3 regions of the Bacillus sp. JJ864 genome follow, and region 3 is predicted to be linked to each of the others. Evidence: riboswitches for the same ligand, from Rfam matches in the RefSeq annotation. Region 3 holds a riboswitch; each other region holds the start of a gene.
What was found. Region 3 has a riboswitch for lysine ahead of V7024_RS23450 (aspartate kinase). Riboswitches for the same ligand answer to the same signal wherever they lie in the genome.
Positions count from the first base shown of each region.

Region 1: another riboswitch for lysine. It lies ahead of V7024_RS06965 (amino acid permease); the one in region 3 lies ahead of V7024_RS23450 (aspartate kinase).
Region 2: another riboswitch for lysine. It lies ahead of V7024_RS16195 (amino acid permease); the one in region 3 lies ahead of V7024_RS23450 (aspartate kinase).

Region 1 is NZ_JBALLY010000036.1:4,916-9,847, reverse strand. Features, by position in the region: gene V7024_RS06980 (kinase) at 1-359, shown strand, start outside; gene V7024_RS06975 (iron-sulfur cluster biosynthesis family protein) at 419-715, opposite strand; gene V7024_RS06970 (oxalate decarboxylase family bicupin) at 896-2,062, opposite strand; gene V7024_RS06965 (amino acid permease) at 2,260-3,729, opposite strand; lysine riboswitch at 3,837-4,030, opposite strand; gene V7024_RS06960 (VOC family protein) at 4,384-4,932, shown strand, end outside.
Region 2 is NZ_JBALLY010000100.1:13,563-18,494, forward strand. Features, by position in the region: gene V7024_RS16180 (GNAT family N-acetyltransferase) at 1-524, shown strand, start outside; gene V7024_RS16185 (GNAT family N-acetyltransferase) at 538-1,083, shown strand; gene V7024_RS16190 (ABC transporter permease) at 1,190-1,873, opposite strand; gene V7024_RS16195 (amino acid permease) at 1,940-3,358, opposite strand; lysine riboswitch at 3,491-3,670, opposite strand; gene V7024_RS16200 (hypothetical protein) at 3,950-4,279, shown strand; gene V7024_RS16205 (hypothetical protein) at 4,339-4,524, opposite strand; gene V7024_RS16210 (hypothetical protein) at 4,815-4,932, opposite strand, start outside.
Region 3 is NZ_JBALLY010000223.1:4,720-9,651, reverse strand. Features, by position in the region: gene asnA (aspartate--ammonia ligase) at 1-510, shown strand, start outside; gene V7024_RS23450 (aspartate kinase) at 791-2,020, opposite strand; lysine riboswitch at 2,254-2,444, opposite strand; gene V7024_RS23445 (DoxX-like family protein) at 2,645-3,535, shown strand; gene V7024_RS23440 (DUF4166 domain-containing protein) at 3,540-4,169, shown strand; gene V7024_RS23435 (YndJ family protein) at 4,157-4,932, shown strand, end outside.

The DNA of each region.
Region 1 (4,932 bases), on a different contig from region 3:
AATTACAATGGGATACGAATTGGTTAAGTCAACATTTTTTCAGTAAACTAAAATCCTCTAACCATCTCACTCTTCCTGTTTATGATGATGAATCTGACATACATAGTCAGCAGGAAATACAGCTTTCTAATGCTTCAGTTATCATAGTAGAAGGCGTTTTTCTTCAGCGAAAAGAGTGGAGAAGCTTCTATGATTATGTCGTATATCTAGATTGTCCAAGAAGTATGAGGTTTCTTCGTGAAAGTAAAGATACTCAAAAGAACATTGCGAAATTTGAAAATAGATATTGGAAAGCTGAAGAATTTTATATCAATACGGAAGCTCCTGACAAACATGCTGATTTGGTTCTAAAAGGATAAAATAAAAACAAACAACGCATTGCTTTTTCTATGCGTTGTTTGTTTTGTATTAAAAAGCACTATTTTTTCAGTGATAATCCATAAACAATCGTTTCACTTGGTGTTGTGATTTTAAACCCTGTATTGTAGTCAAGCGTCATAGTATCTCCGATGTAATCTTTTGTAAAATCGTCCATTTGAATTACGAGCTTTTCATCTTCAAATACGACATCATTTGCATTGTATTCATCAACGATTAAATCTATATTTACATAGACAGTACAAGTATTTCCGATACTTCCTTTTATTCTAATAATAATTTTATCTTCGTTTTGTAGCAGTTTTTCTTGTGCTATATTTGTAACACGAATATACATATAATCACGTCCTTTTCCTAAAATCCCATTTTAACAAAAACACTTTGAAACAGCTACTTATTTTTGGATAAAATTAACACAAAAAATGTAAGCATTCTCCTTCAGATTGTTTCTTGAAAGAGGATGTTTACAAATTAGTGTTCATTAAAATTAATAGTTAATGAAAGAACGTACAATCATCTATTTGACGACAGGCCATTTCTCCTTGCGTAATGCATTCATCAATTCTGGCCCTATATGCAAATGTTCCTCTACTAGTTCTTTTGGAGTCAGAGCCATCCATTGGTTCAACGACACGTCAGAAAAGCGATTACTCTTGAACATCTCCAGAAACCATAGGCTTTGCTGGCCGGTGTTTTGGATGTAATGTCCCATAGCGAACGGTACATAGCCTACATCGCCAGCACGGTAATTAAAAGTTCGTGCTGTGCCATTCGCAGCAAATACCGTCATGCGTCCAGTTCCAGAGAGATAATATTGCCACTCATCGTTATTCGGATGCCAATGCATTTCTCTCATTCCGCCTGGCTTGATTTCAACCAACGCTGCCGCAATAGTTTCTGAAATGGGGAAGTTGGTGGAATCAACTATACGTACCGTCCCGCCCGGAGTTACAATCGGATCTTGTGCGAGCAGCTGATGTGTGAAGCTTTTCGGCACCGTACCGTAAGGGTCTGAAATCTTCTGACTCTCCAGTGATCCAGGCACCTTAGCCTGAAAAATGTAGCGCTGTTTTTTAGGGATATGAGAAACGGCGGTTTCGGGTACACCGAAATTCGCAGCCAGCACGTCCCTTGGTGTGTGGGCAAACCAATCAGTAATAGAGAAGGTATCGAAATCGGAGAAGCTGCCATCGTCGAACACGAGTAGAAATTCACAACCCTCCTCCAGTCCTTGAATCGAGTGTGGAATTCCGGATGGAAAGTACCACAAATCCCCTGCGCCGACATCGGCTATAAAATTCCGCCCGTCCTGGTCGACCGAAGTAATTCGTGCCCGTCCTAGAATCATGTAGGCCCACTCAGCTTGCTTATGCCAATGTAATTCACGTACACCACCAGGGGTCAGACGCATGTTTACCCCCGCAAGCGTGGTTGCAATCGGGAGTTCTCGAATTGTTACTTGCCGTGACCAACCGCCGTGATTTAACTGCATATTTGTGTCGGAAAAAGAGAACTTTAAATTAGGGATTGTTCCGGCATCGGTAACCGGTGGAACGAACATGTCGGGGTTCTCAATATCTCGCATGATGTCCCGGGGCCCAAAATCGGTCGCGCCAGCGCCATCATCTCTTATAGGGTGCGGTATAGTTCTATGCTCAGTTTTCTTCGCAGATTGTGATTCCACAAACTATGCTCCTTTCTTATTATTCTATGTACAATATAGATAGAGTGTATAAGTACGCTTTTACAAATATATGCTGTAAACGTGTTTGATATACAGAATAAGGAGAGAAGCGAAGAAATAAAGATGTATATTTTATTCACGAGAAGTTTATCTAAACACATAAGAAAACCTATCAACTAGAGTTGATAGGTTTATTGTTAAAGCTCACATTTATCTAATGGAATGACTTTTGTTTTCTTTGTAAATTTATAACCTAACCAAAGTACTAAGAAAAGAGGTAAGCCGATATATGAAATGAGTACACCGTTCCAATCAATAGATTCTCCCATAAATGCACCGTAGTTTTGACCAAGGACAACGATTAAGCATAATACAAATGCAAAGATAGGGCCGAATGGGAACCATTTTGCTTTATAAGGTAAGTCATTTAAGTCTTTTCCTTGTGCAATGTATGCTTTGCGGAAACGATAGTGACTGATGGCAATTCCGATCCAAGCGATGAATCCTGACATACCAGAGGCATTTAATAGCCATACATAGACAACGCCATCACCGAATAAAGAAGCTAAGAAAGCAGCAGATCCAACTAATGATGTTGCAAGCAACGCATTTACAGGTACACCACGACTATTTAATTCCCCTAAAAATTTCGGTGCTTTACCTTGGTTTGCTAAATCCCAAAGCATACGTGCTGATGCATACATACCAGAGTTACCAGCAGATAAAACAGCGGTTAAAATAACAGCGTTCATTACTGATGCTGCAAAGGCAATGCCTGCTTTATCGAATATAAGTGTAAATGGACTTACTGTTACATCGCTTGCTGCCAGGTTTTCGTTTGTATACGGGATTAATAAACCAATTACGAGAATCGCAAAAATATAGAACAATAGAATTCGCCAAAAGATGCTGCGAATTGCTTTTGGAATGTTGCGTTGTGGATCTTCAGTTTCACCGGCCGCAACTCCTAATAATTCTGTTCCTTGGAACGAGAATCCAGCTGCCATAAACACACCGATGATTGCCATGAAGCCGCCGTTAAACGGTGCATCTGCAACTGTGAAGTTTTTAAAACCGACAGGCTCTCCGCCCATAATACCGAAAATCATAAGAAATCCGACGATTAAAAAAGCGATAACAGTTACAACTTTAATAAGTGCAAACCAATATTCTGCTTCTCCAAAGCCTTTAACAGATAAATAATTTAAAAGGAACATAATAGCTAAACAAATTCCACTCCAAAGTAGGGAAGGCGTATTTGGAAACCAAAACTTCATAATTAAAGTAACTGCAGAGAGTTCAGCAGCAATTGTAATGGCCCAGTTATACCAGTAGTTCCAACCTAATGCGAATCCAAGAGATGGGTCAACAAATCTTGTTGCATAGGTGCTAAATGATCCTGCTACAGGCATGTAGGATGCTAATTCAGCTAAGCTTGTCATTAAAAAATATACCATAATACCAATTGCAGCGTAGGCGACGAGAGCACCACCAGGACCAGCTGTGTGGACAACACCACCGCTTGCTAGGAATAAACCTGTACCAATTGTACCACCAAGTGAAATCATTGTAAGATGGCGAGATTTCAATCCGCGTCGTAGTTCATTATTTGATTGAGCAGATTGATTTGTAGTTGTAGAGGTAACGTTAGTAGTTGCGCCGTTCATGTTTAACACTCCTTTTCTAGTAAGATAGGAAGGAGCGGGGGGAATTAAAAAAACCGCCAAAGGACTTTAGCGGAGCAATTCAAAAATAGCCACCCCATCATACCTTCCGTTAAGATAGCGCCCCACGTTTACGCGGTAATTTTGTAAACGTGACAGTTCTGTTCCTATTTGAAAACAGCCCCAGCATATACTTCCAGAGAAGAAGTATAAACTTCGGCAACTTTTCCTTTCAGCTAGAGTTATTGACGTTCTCCGCGTCTCGTCTAGATTACTAATAAAAGTCGCAACCTCTACCTCATCGGATTGATGAGGATTTTTCTATTACTATAATTTTTAATATATGGCAATTGTAATGATTTTCTGAAAATATTGCAAGGATTTTTTTGTAGAAAAAAATGGCTATTTTAGAAAAGCGCTTTCAAAATTCATCCCGGTCCTAAAAAATATGTATAAAGCAATCCTTTGATAAAAAAGGTTATACAATGGTTTCGCATCGCGTTTCAAAAATCCCTTCAAATTAATAGAAAATTCAGAATAATATTTTTCGACAAAAATACGTATTTATATTAAAACTTGTTATTAAGTTAATTTTAGAATTGAAAAGAATAATTGAAAAATTATACACTTAATGGAAAAGGGAATGGTGGTGAGGAGATGTTCCAGTTTGATCATCTTGTCCATGTAGTTTATTGTTCTCCAGCTGAGGCGATAAATCAAATGAAAATACATGGATTTCATGTCGTTCAAGGGGGAGAGCATACGAACTGGGGGACACATAATAGTTTATGTTATTTCGATTTAGCATATATTGAGTTTTTAGCAGTGCAATATCAAGAGGCAGCAAACCAAACAGAGAATCCACTTATTAGGCAAGTTGTTCATAAGTTGAAAACAGGAGAGGGATTGCTTCAAATTGCACTGCGGACTGAACATATGGAGGAGTTTGCTGAGAAACTGATAGAAAAAGGTTTTCATATAAACGGTCCATTGGAAGGGAAACGTATGAGGGATGACGGAACACTCTTGAGATGGAAAATGCTGTTTATTGAACAAGAAGAAGAAGGTCCTAGATTTCCATTTTTCATTGAGTGGAGCGAATCGGATGCAAAAAGAAGGGATGATTTACAGAAAAAAGGGGTGATTTCATCTCACGACAATCATGTAATGGGAATGAAAACAGTGTTCTATGCTGTTAATAATGTA
Region 2 (4,932 bases), on a different contig from region 3:
TTTATAGTCGCAATATATGTTATATAATTCGGTCCGCAATGGAAGAAGATGCAAAAAAGTTATCTGAAGTACGATTACAAATAGATGGTGAAACAGAAAACTTAGATAGAGAGAAAGGCGAAGCGTACATAGACGAAGCGGGTTTTAAAAGGATCATTAAAGAGGATACAGACAGTGTTGCTAACCTATTTTTAGTAGCCGAAGTGAATGGAAGAATTGTAGGCTTTTCAAGGTGTGAAGGGAACAAATTGAAAAGAACATCTCATAAAGTAGAGTTTGGCGTGTGCGTATTACAGGAATATTGGGGATACGGTATTGGAAAGAACCTCTTAGAAGAATCCATTAATTGGGCAGACTCACATGGAATTAAGAAAATCACTTTGAATGTTCTTGAAACGAATGATAAAGCGAAAAGTCTTTACGAGAGATATGGTTTTGAAGTGGAAGGTGTATTAAAAAATGATAAAGTCTTATCGGATGGAAATTATTATAATACTATTTTAATGGGAAGATTTAATGGGTAAAGGGAGTGGGAGAATGTTTCCGATCTTAGAAACAGAAAGACTAATCTTAAGAGAACTAATAGAAGATGATGCACAAGGAATATTGAATTGCTTTTCAAATGAGGATGTATTACGTTACTACGGGCAAAATCCGCTAACAGATCTAGAACAGGTGAAACATATCATTAGAAACTTTTCTAATAACTACAAAGAAAAACGCGGAATAAAATGGGGAATTGAAAGAAAAGGAACAGAAGGAATGATTGGAACGATTGGATTTCATGATTGGTCTTCTGAACATAAGAGAGCGGAAATCGCTTATGCACTTTTACCTGAACACTGGGGAAAAGGATATGCTACTGAAGTAGTTAAAAAAGTTACAACTTACGGATTTCATGAGCTAAATTTAACTCGGATTGGAGCAGTTGTTTTTACAGAGAATAAAGCATCTAATGTGTTATTAACAAAACTAGGATTTCAAAAAGAAGGCGTTCTTCGAAATTATATGTATCAAAATAATGTTCCATATGATACGAACGTGTACTCCTTACTTCCAACTACTGCTTTTGCTCAGAACTAAGTTTATCGGCGGTTTTCGCGATATATCGGCGGTTCGACAAGGAATAAAGATCCTTCGGCAATGTTCGACATAAAAAAGAATCCATTTAGACCAAAATGGATTCTTTTTATTTCAGTAAAATAACCCCAAAAAAGAACAAAAACTGTATAAAACTCACTATATATACAAACGTCATAAAAGCCCGCTTTCGGTCCACAACTGAAACTGGATACAATGCTACAATACTATTTCCCGAAAAATAATTCCAAAGGGCGCGAAGTTGTAAAAATGATATGTATAGGAAACATAACGCGGTGGTTCCTTTTCCAATCAAGTTAGGAATATAGTAGGAAAGAAAGCCGCCTACTAAAGTTAAACGTATATACATACCGAAGTAATCGTTAGTACGTACAAAGGATAAACTATACAAATATAAAAAAGGAGATCGTTTTTTATATAGGATCCGTTCCATCCAAGTAGTAAGCCATTTTCTTTGTTTTACTTGCTGTTTGATTTGCGGTACATCTGTAAAGAAATGAACAAATTGATAAAAGCGCATGTCCATTTTTTCTTCTTGCTCTATTAAGTATTCCCAATGAATGTACCCTTTTTGTTTGTTCATCGTATATAAAAATAAGAGCGCTATGACAAGGAGTATACTTCCTACAATCATAATGGAAGTGAATTGAAACATTGTATATGTAATGGCTGCATTGCAGAATATCCGAATAAGTAACCAGTATGAAGCGAATTCTGTATTTCTAAATGTCCAATGTATGTACATGTTCCACCACTTTATAAAAGCAAGGATGACAAAAGCTCCGCCTAAAAAAGAGGTTTTCTGTCTTTACATGTACACAAAAAAGCAAGTTACCTTTTAGGCAACTTGCTCGTTTTGTTTCTTTTTCTTTTCATCACGTTTCATTAATGGATAGAAAGCAAATCCGACGACAAATAATCCGATGCCAAGCAGGAATGTTTTCATATCAGAAGATCCTGTTTTAATTACCCATAGTGCGTAAATTAGTGCAATCGCTGCAATAATTCCATCCATGATACGAGAAACTTTTTGATTTTCGTATGTTTCACCTGTCATCACGAGTTTAAGTTGGAAGATTGGTGAAACGAGATATGGAATTAAGTAGGCCAGCGTTGAAACGGTAATAACAAATGTATAGGCTTGGGCAATTGACCCGGATAGTGTTGAGAATAGGAACACTTGTGACATAATATTTGTTATACGAAGCGAATGAATCGGGCTTCCTTTTTTATTTGTTTTTGAAAAGAAAGAGGGGAAGAACCCTTCTTTTGCTGCTTGATACGGTACTTCTGAGCTTAATAAAACCCAGCCAAGAATAGAACCAAATAAAGAAGTAAGTGCAAGCAGCGCCATTAATTTTCCGCCGCCATGCCCCATTGCTGCAGATAGTGCATCTGCTAATGGTCGTTCAGATGCTTGCAGTTTATCGATATGAAGAACGCCCATTGTTAAGATTGTAATTCCTAAGTAAATTCCAACTGTTAACAATAAACCAGCAACAGTTGCGTGTTTTACTGTTTTTGGTGAAACAGCACGGTTTGATAGTAAGACAGCTGACTCGATGCCGATAAAGGCCCAAAGTGTTGTTAAGGCAGCTAAGTTTACTTGTGATAATAGTCCGTGTGAAATGCCTTCTTTATCAATAATCGGTGTATACCATTGTCCAAGTTTAGATGCTTGGAAGGCAAATAACGTTACAACGATGAAGAGAAGGAATCCTGTTACTTTCGTTGTAGTTGCTAGGAAGTTTAGTTTCCCAGCACCGCTTATGCCGTTCGTTAAAATGAGATGTGTTCCCCACAGTAAAAGGGTACAAATGGAGAACGTAATCAGTTTTCCAACTTCAATGTCAAACGTTCCGACTGAAAATAATACACGTGTATCTTTCATAATTGGGAAAAAGAGCGATAAATAACCAGCAAATGATGTAATGATCGCTACGTTACTTGCCCAGTTTGCAACCCAGTAGCCCCATACGATGCTAAAACCCGCCATTTTTTTTGTTTTTTGTGAAGAAAAGAGTGCATAAGCATGACTTTGCGGGCCTGTTGTTAAATCAGGACGACGAATTGCTAAATTACCGAAAACAAGTGCTAGCATTAACACGCCAAACCCTGTTGTTAACCAAGCTAATGTAACACCAAGAGGGCTAGCTGTTTGTGCTAATGTACTCGGAACCATGAAAATACCAGCTCCGACCATATTTCCAACTACAAATGCAGTGAGTACCCAAAAGCCCCATTTTTTTTGTTGCATAGAAATTACCTCCAAAATTAGTATAACCAAGTCAAGCGAGGAGATATGTATGTGTTTGAAGTTCCAAACAAAACAAAAAAGCGCGTATATGTTCACGCGCTTCTCAATCTTATTAAGAAACCCACGGACATATCTCTCGATAGCTCTCCACAAGCAAAAAGCTTGTGACAGTCCTACACTTATTCAATGCAGACCCAGCAAGAAAGCGTTGTGGATACTTCTCGCTTCGGCAATTATTCCTTTTTGATTTGTTCAGCGATGCCACACATCTCCCAAATCATACTATTAATAATTGCAACCTCTACCTCACCGAGATACGAATGAGGATTTATATATAAAGTTAACATTAACAAGGGTAACAAATGGATTTTTATTCGTCAATGCAAATGAATATAATCGGATGATTGTGAGAATAGAGTATGTTTAAAATAATGAAACAACTTCTGGATTTGTATCATACAATATGTATATAAAAGAAGGGAAGAGTGCAATTTTTATTATGGAGAGCACTTTATTTCCCCAGAACTTTGAGGCAGGGATAAGCTGATGGAGAGATGGTTTAAGAGAAACTGCTTTATATGTGGAAAGGAAATGGATACTTGTGAAAAAACGGATCCAATAGAGGAGTTAAAAAAACAAAATGAAGAACTCGCGGCCTCTTTAGAACAATGTATGAGGTTACTCTATAATATACAAAGGAATGTAAGTAAAAAAACAGAAAAGAGTGCATTGCCTTCTTTTTTTTCATTAGGAGATAAGATAGAAATATTTGACGGGGAAATAAGTATAGAAGGTATCTTTATTGAGTGTACAAATGAATGGTTATATTGGATTAACGTAGATTATGATTTAACCATTAGTCATATAAACAGTGTAAAACATATTATAAAAAAAGAGTCTATTCAAAAAGGGGGAATATAGCTCTTTTTGATATAGACTCAGTATTTTATTGTGAGAGGGTTAAACAATTTTATAAGAAATTAGGAAATTTTACGAACGCTAATTGTATTTAAACTTGTAACGTTGATATTTGCGTGGCTATCAACCCAAACTAAGAAGTTGTTGTTGTCTACGCGGATGAAAACACCTCTGCCGTCAATTTCACGTCCTGCTGAAAATACGCGAATTTTGTCGCCCTCTACTAAACCATTTAATGTGATTGCCATGTGACCGCCTCCTCTCTATCAGAAGTTAATATATATATATGAAAACGATAGAGAGTGTGTGCGAGAGAAATGTAGTGCTAGCAACCATTTTTATAAATATAAAGGTAAGTAGAGATACATTAAATTCTTACAAATACCTTTTGGTTCCGTTAATCTTAACAGAGTCATCAGTCATATAAAAAGTGTAAAATGTATGATAAAAAAGAGTCTATTCAAAAAGGGTTTCTCTTACTCCTTTTGATATAGACTCAGCGTCTTCTTATGAAAGAATGAAACAATTTTATAGGTAATTAGGAAATTTTACGAATGCTAATTGTATTTAAGCTTGTAACATTGATATTTGCATGGTTATCAACCCAAATTAAGAAGTTGTTGTTGTCTACGCGAAGGAACACACCTTCACCGTCA
Region 3 (4,932 bases):
CTTGGTAAATATTTACCGGAAGATATCGTATTTATTACATCACAAGAGCTTGAGGATAAATATCCAGAATTAACACCAAAAGATCGTGAACATGCAATTGCAAAAGAACACGGTGCCGTTTTTATTAGCGGAATTGGCGGAGCGTTGCGTTCTGGTGAAAAACATGATGGGCGTGCAAGTGACTATGATGATTGGAAATTGAACGGAGATATTTTATTCTGGCATCCAGTATTGCAATCTTCATTTGAATTATCATCGATGGGTATTCGCGTTGACAGCAAATCTCTTGATGAACAATTAACAATAGCAGGAGAAGATTTCAAACGTGAGTACGATTTCCATAAAGGAATTTTAGAAGATGTATTGCCGCTAACACTTGGTGGTGGCATCGGGCAATCAAGAATGTGCATGTACTTTTTACGTAAAGCACATATCGGTGAAGTGCAGTCTTCAGTGTGGCCGGATGAAATGCGTGAAGAGTGTAAAAAGCAAAACATTCACTTGTTCTAAAAGACACAGCTTCAGGGGTTAGACTATTCTTGTGTCGAACATCGTCGAAGGATCTTTATCCCGCATTAACGGGCAGTAAAAGCTGGGGAAGCAAACTGCCCGTAAAAGCCCGATTGGTTCAACTAACCATCAGTGAAAAAGGCGTCACTGATGGAAGTTTCACTTTATATTGTGTCGAATCGCCGATAAATGTATCATTTCCGCCGAAATATCGGTGGACAAGTAAGAAGGAATCGATTTCCGAAAGGCACCTAGGCGCTTTTGGAATCGGCTCCTTTTTTTAATTTACTGATAAAAAAGGCTCAATTTTTGCCATAAATGATTCATGAAGTGATTCGACACCTTTTACTAAATGAAGGCGGTCGATTACGACAGATACTTTAATTTCCGATGTACTTACCATTTTAATGTGAATATCTTCTTCTTGTAATGTGGAGAACATTTTCGCAGCGACACCTGGATTAGATACCATACCTGATCCAACGATGGATACTTTTGCTAAATGGCTTTCATACTCTACAGATTCATATTGCATTGATTCACGATTTTCTTCTAAAACCGCTAATGTTTCTTTTAAGTCATTTGAATGAATAGAGAAGGATAAATGTACAGTTCCTTCATTTGTAATACTTTGAATAATAATATCTACATTAATATGAGCGCTTGCTAATGTAGAGAAGACTGCGGAAAGTTTTCCTGGTTGTAAGCCTTTCATTGTTACACGTGTAATATTATCTTCAAATGCAATGCCTTTTACGATTGATTGTTGTTCCATGTTACATTCTCCCCTTACGATTGTTCCGTTTTCTTGTTCCATGCTTGAACGAACTTCTAACATAACGTTATGATTTTTGGCGAATTCGACTGCTCGTGGATGAAGTACACCAGCACCTAGATTTGCAAGTTCTAACATTTCATCATAGGAAATTTCATTTAATTTGTAAGCGTCTTTTACAACGCGTGGATCAGTTGTGTAAACGCCTGTTACATCTGTATAAATATCACATTTTTTTGCCTGTAATGCTGCAGCTAATGCAACTGCAGTTGTATCAGAACCGCCGCGACCAAGTGTTGTAATTTCTTGTTCTGCGCTTAATCCTTGGAAACCGGCTGCAACGACAATCGTTCCTTTTTGTATATAAGATTGAATTCGCTCTGTATTTATGTCGGTAATTCTAGCGCTGCCATGTATGGATTCTGTTGTAATCCCAGCTTGCCAGCCTGTAAGTGAAATTGCCTCGTACCCTTTCGTTTGCAAAGCCATTGTTAATAAAGAAATTGAAATTTGCTCACCTGTTGTAAGTAACATGTCCATTTCACGTTTACTAGGTTGATCTGTAATACTAGCAGCTAAAGATACGAGTTCATCTGTACTATGTCCCATTGCAGAAACGACTGCTACAATTCCGTGTCCTCTTTCATACTCTTCAATGATTAAATCGGCAACATGTTGAATCCGGTCGATATTTCCGACAGATGTACCACCAAATTTTTGAACAATAATTTCCATGATAAGAGCCCTCTTTCAAGTTAATATAGATAATTAAATTAGGAAAAATGTTGTTACACATAAGATGGGAAATATAGATCCCTCTCATTCCTGTAAGTTACCGAAAGCAAATAAAAAACACCATCTCAAATAGGTGAGGATGGTGCTGTTACAGGAAAAAAGGAAACAGAAAACGGAGCTAATAAAAAAACCGCCAAAAAAGAAGATAATCATTAAAAATATGATTTCTCTTTTTTGTAGATAGCTCTTCATGTATACACCGCCGCTGTATACATGACAGTTCTGTTTCTATTCGAAAACAGTCCCAATGTATATGTTCAGAGGCACATATACATTTCGGCAACTTTTCCTTTCCTCTAAATTCACTGACAATCTCTGTGTCTCCTATAGAATACTCATAAAAGTTGCGACCTCTATCTCACGTCATTAGGCGAGAGTAATTGGTTGTATGAAGTTGTTTGTAACATTTGTTTCATAGTAATCAAAATGTCGAGAGAAATCAAGTAGGTTATAATTATTTTGAAAATTTAAACTATTTTAGAAAAAAATAAAAATGGTATAAAATGTGGTTAAAAGAAGTAGTTCTAACAATATTTTACACATGGATTGAATGGAGGGGTGGGAGTGAAAATACAAAAACCTATTTATGTAAAAACGGAAATTGAAACAACAATGGATGAACTTTGGAAGTATACACAAGATCCAAAGATACATACGGAATGGGATGCCCGGTTTACAGAAATATCGTATTTAGAGAAGAACCAAGACGAACCACAGCGTTTTTTATATAAAACAAAAATTGGTTTCGGACTTGAAATTGCTGGAGCAGGAGAATCAATAGGAGAATTACAAAAAGAAGGCGGGGAACGCATTTCGTCACTGAAATTTTGGACAGATAGTAAACTTTCGTTAATTTCGGTAGGGAGAGGCTATTGGAAGTATACACCGAATGAGAATAAGGTTCGCTTTGAAACGCAGTTTGGAGGTATAGGAAGATTTATAGATTCATATATATTTCGTCCGTTATTAGGGTGGGCAACAGCTTGGAGTTTTGATGCCTTGAAATTGTGGTTAGAAAAAGGATTTCATCCGCGTTTATTATTAAAAAGAGCTATTACATATCATCTCATTTGCCTTTTGCTATCTTTTGTGTGGATCTATCAAGGTCTTATTCCAAAAATTTTATATACTCATCCAGAAGAGGTACAGATGCTTTCCAAGCTTATTGGTTCAGAAAATGATGCTGCCGCAATGATTAAAATGGTTGGATTTTTGGAAATTGTGTTTGGGGTGATCTGGTTGTTACCTTTCCAAAAACAGAAATTATTTTTTCTTCATGCTTTCATAATATTAATATTGACAGTTGCGGCGGGATTTACAAATATCGCTAGTTTTATGCAACCTTTTAATCCGATTACGTTAAACATCATATTAATTGGATTCTCAATAATCGGTTATATGAATAGTAATGATTTACCGCAAGCGAGGAATTGTAAGAGAAGTAGAAAGGAGTAGAAAATTGTCTTCCATTTACGAAACATTATTAGGAGAATCCTATCATCGGTTACATCCAAAATTACAAAAACGGTATGCGATTACAGAAGAACTTGGTTTTACAGGAGAAGGGAAAATGGATGAAATTACAGAAGGTTCTGCTGCTGTAAGAATGTTTTTAAAAGTAGCAGCAAAATTCCGGATGTTCTTTTCAGAAAGAGGGACAGAAGTACCATTTATTATCCAAAATAAAGCAGAGAAAGACAGGGAAGGAGAGACATTTGTAAGATGGAATCGGATGTTTTTGTTCGGTGAAAAAAAGCGTTATTTTCATGCTGTCATGTATTTGAATGATAAACAAAATGAAATTGTCGATTATTTTGGTGAACCACATTTGCTTGTATCGACGCTTGCGTTTCATGTTGATTCAAAAGGAGCAATGCATATTTCATCTAAAAAACAATGGTTCTACTTATGCGGAATGAAGATTCCGTTGCCAAAGTTTTTATATGGGCAGGCAAAGATTGTAGAAAGTTATGATGATGAATTAGAGTGTTATCGGATACATGTACAAGTACAAAATCCATTATTAGGACCACTTTTCTCCTATAAGGGGACGTTTACAGAAAGGGATACAAATCTATGCGAAATATAATGATTGGCTGCATGTGCTATGTCATTTTTCTTATATTAGAATGGCCAAAATTACACCCTGTTGAATCGATTATATTATTGTCTATTCTTTTATTTATCCCAATAGCGTTTTCTATTGTAGATAAGAAAAAAAGAAATGGAGACGAACTATTTTGTTATAAGCTCGCAGCATTTTTTTATCCGGTTGCAGCAATAAGTGCAATGCTTGCTTTTGTAACAGACTATTTTCTATTTGCGATAATTTGGTTTATATATACCGGTATTGTCGCGCTGTTTGGAGTATGTCGATTATTAGAAAGAGGATGGAAACCGTTAGAAGAAACTGCGATTGATAGTGGATTTATATATTTATTTTTAGGTGGATTTTGGTTTTTTGCCTCTGTAGCAAATATACCAATTATGCAGTTTAGTTCAGATATTGTTCTACTTACAGCGGCTCATTTTCATTACTCTGCTTTTTTACTTCCCTTGTTTGCAGGTTTATTAGGAAGAAAACAACAAAAGAGAAGTAAGTTATATATAACCGCTATGTTCATTATGATTATTTCACCAATGACAGTTGCAATTGGGATTACATATTCAAGAACGTTTGAATTTTTTGCAGTGTTACTCTATCTTATTTCCCTTTATATTTACGGGATTTTTGTATGGAAAACAAAGTTTACTTCAAAGAGTGCGAAAATGCTTCTTATCATCTCGTCTAGTACACTTATGGTAACTATTCTTTTCTCGCTTTTCTATTCATATGGCAACTTTAAGCATGT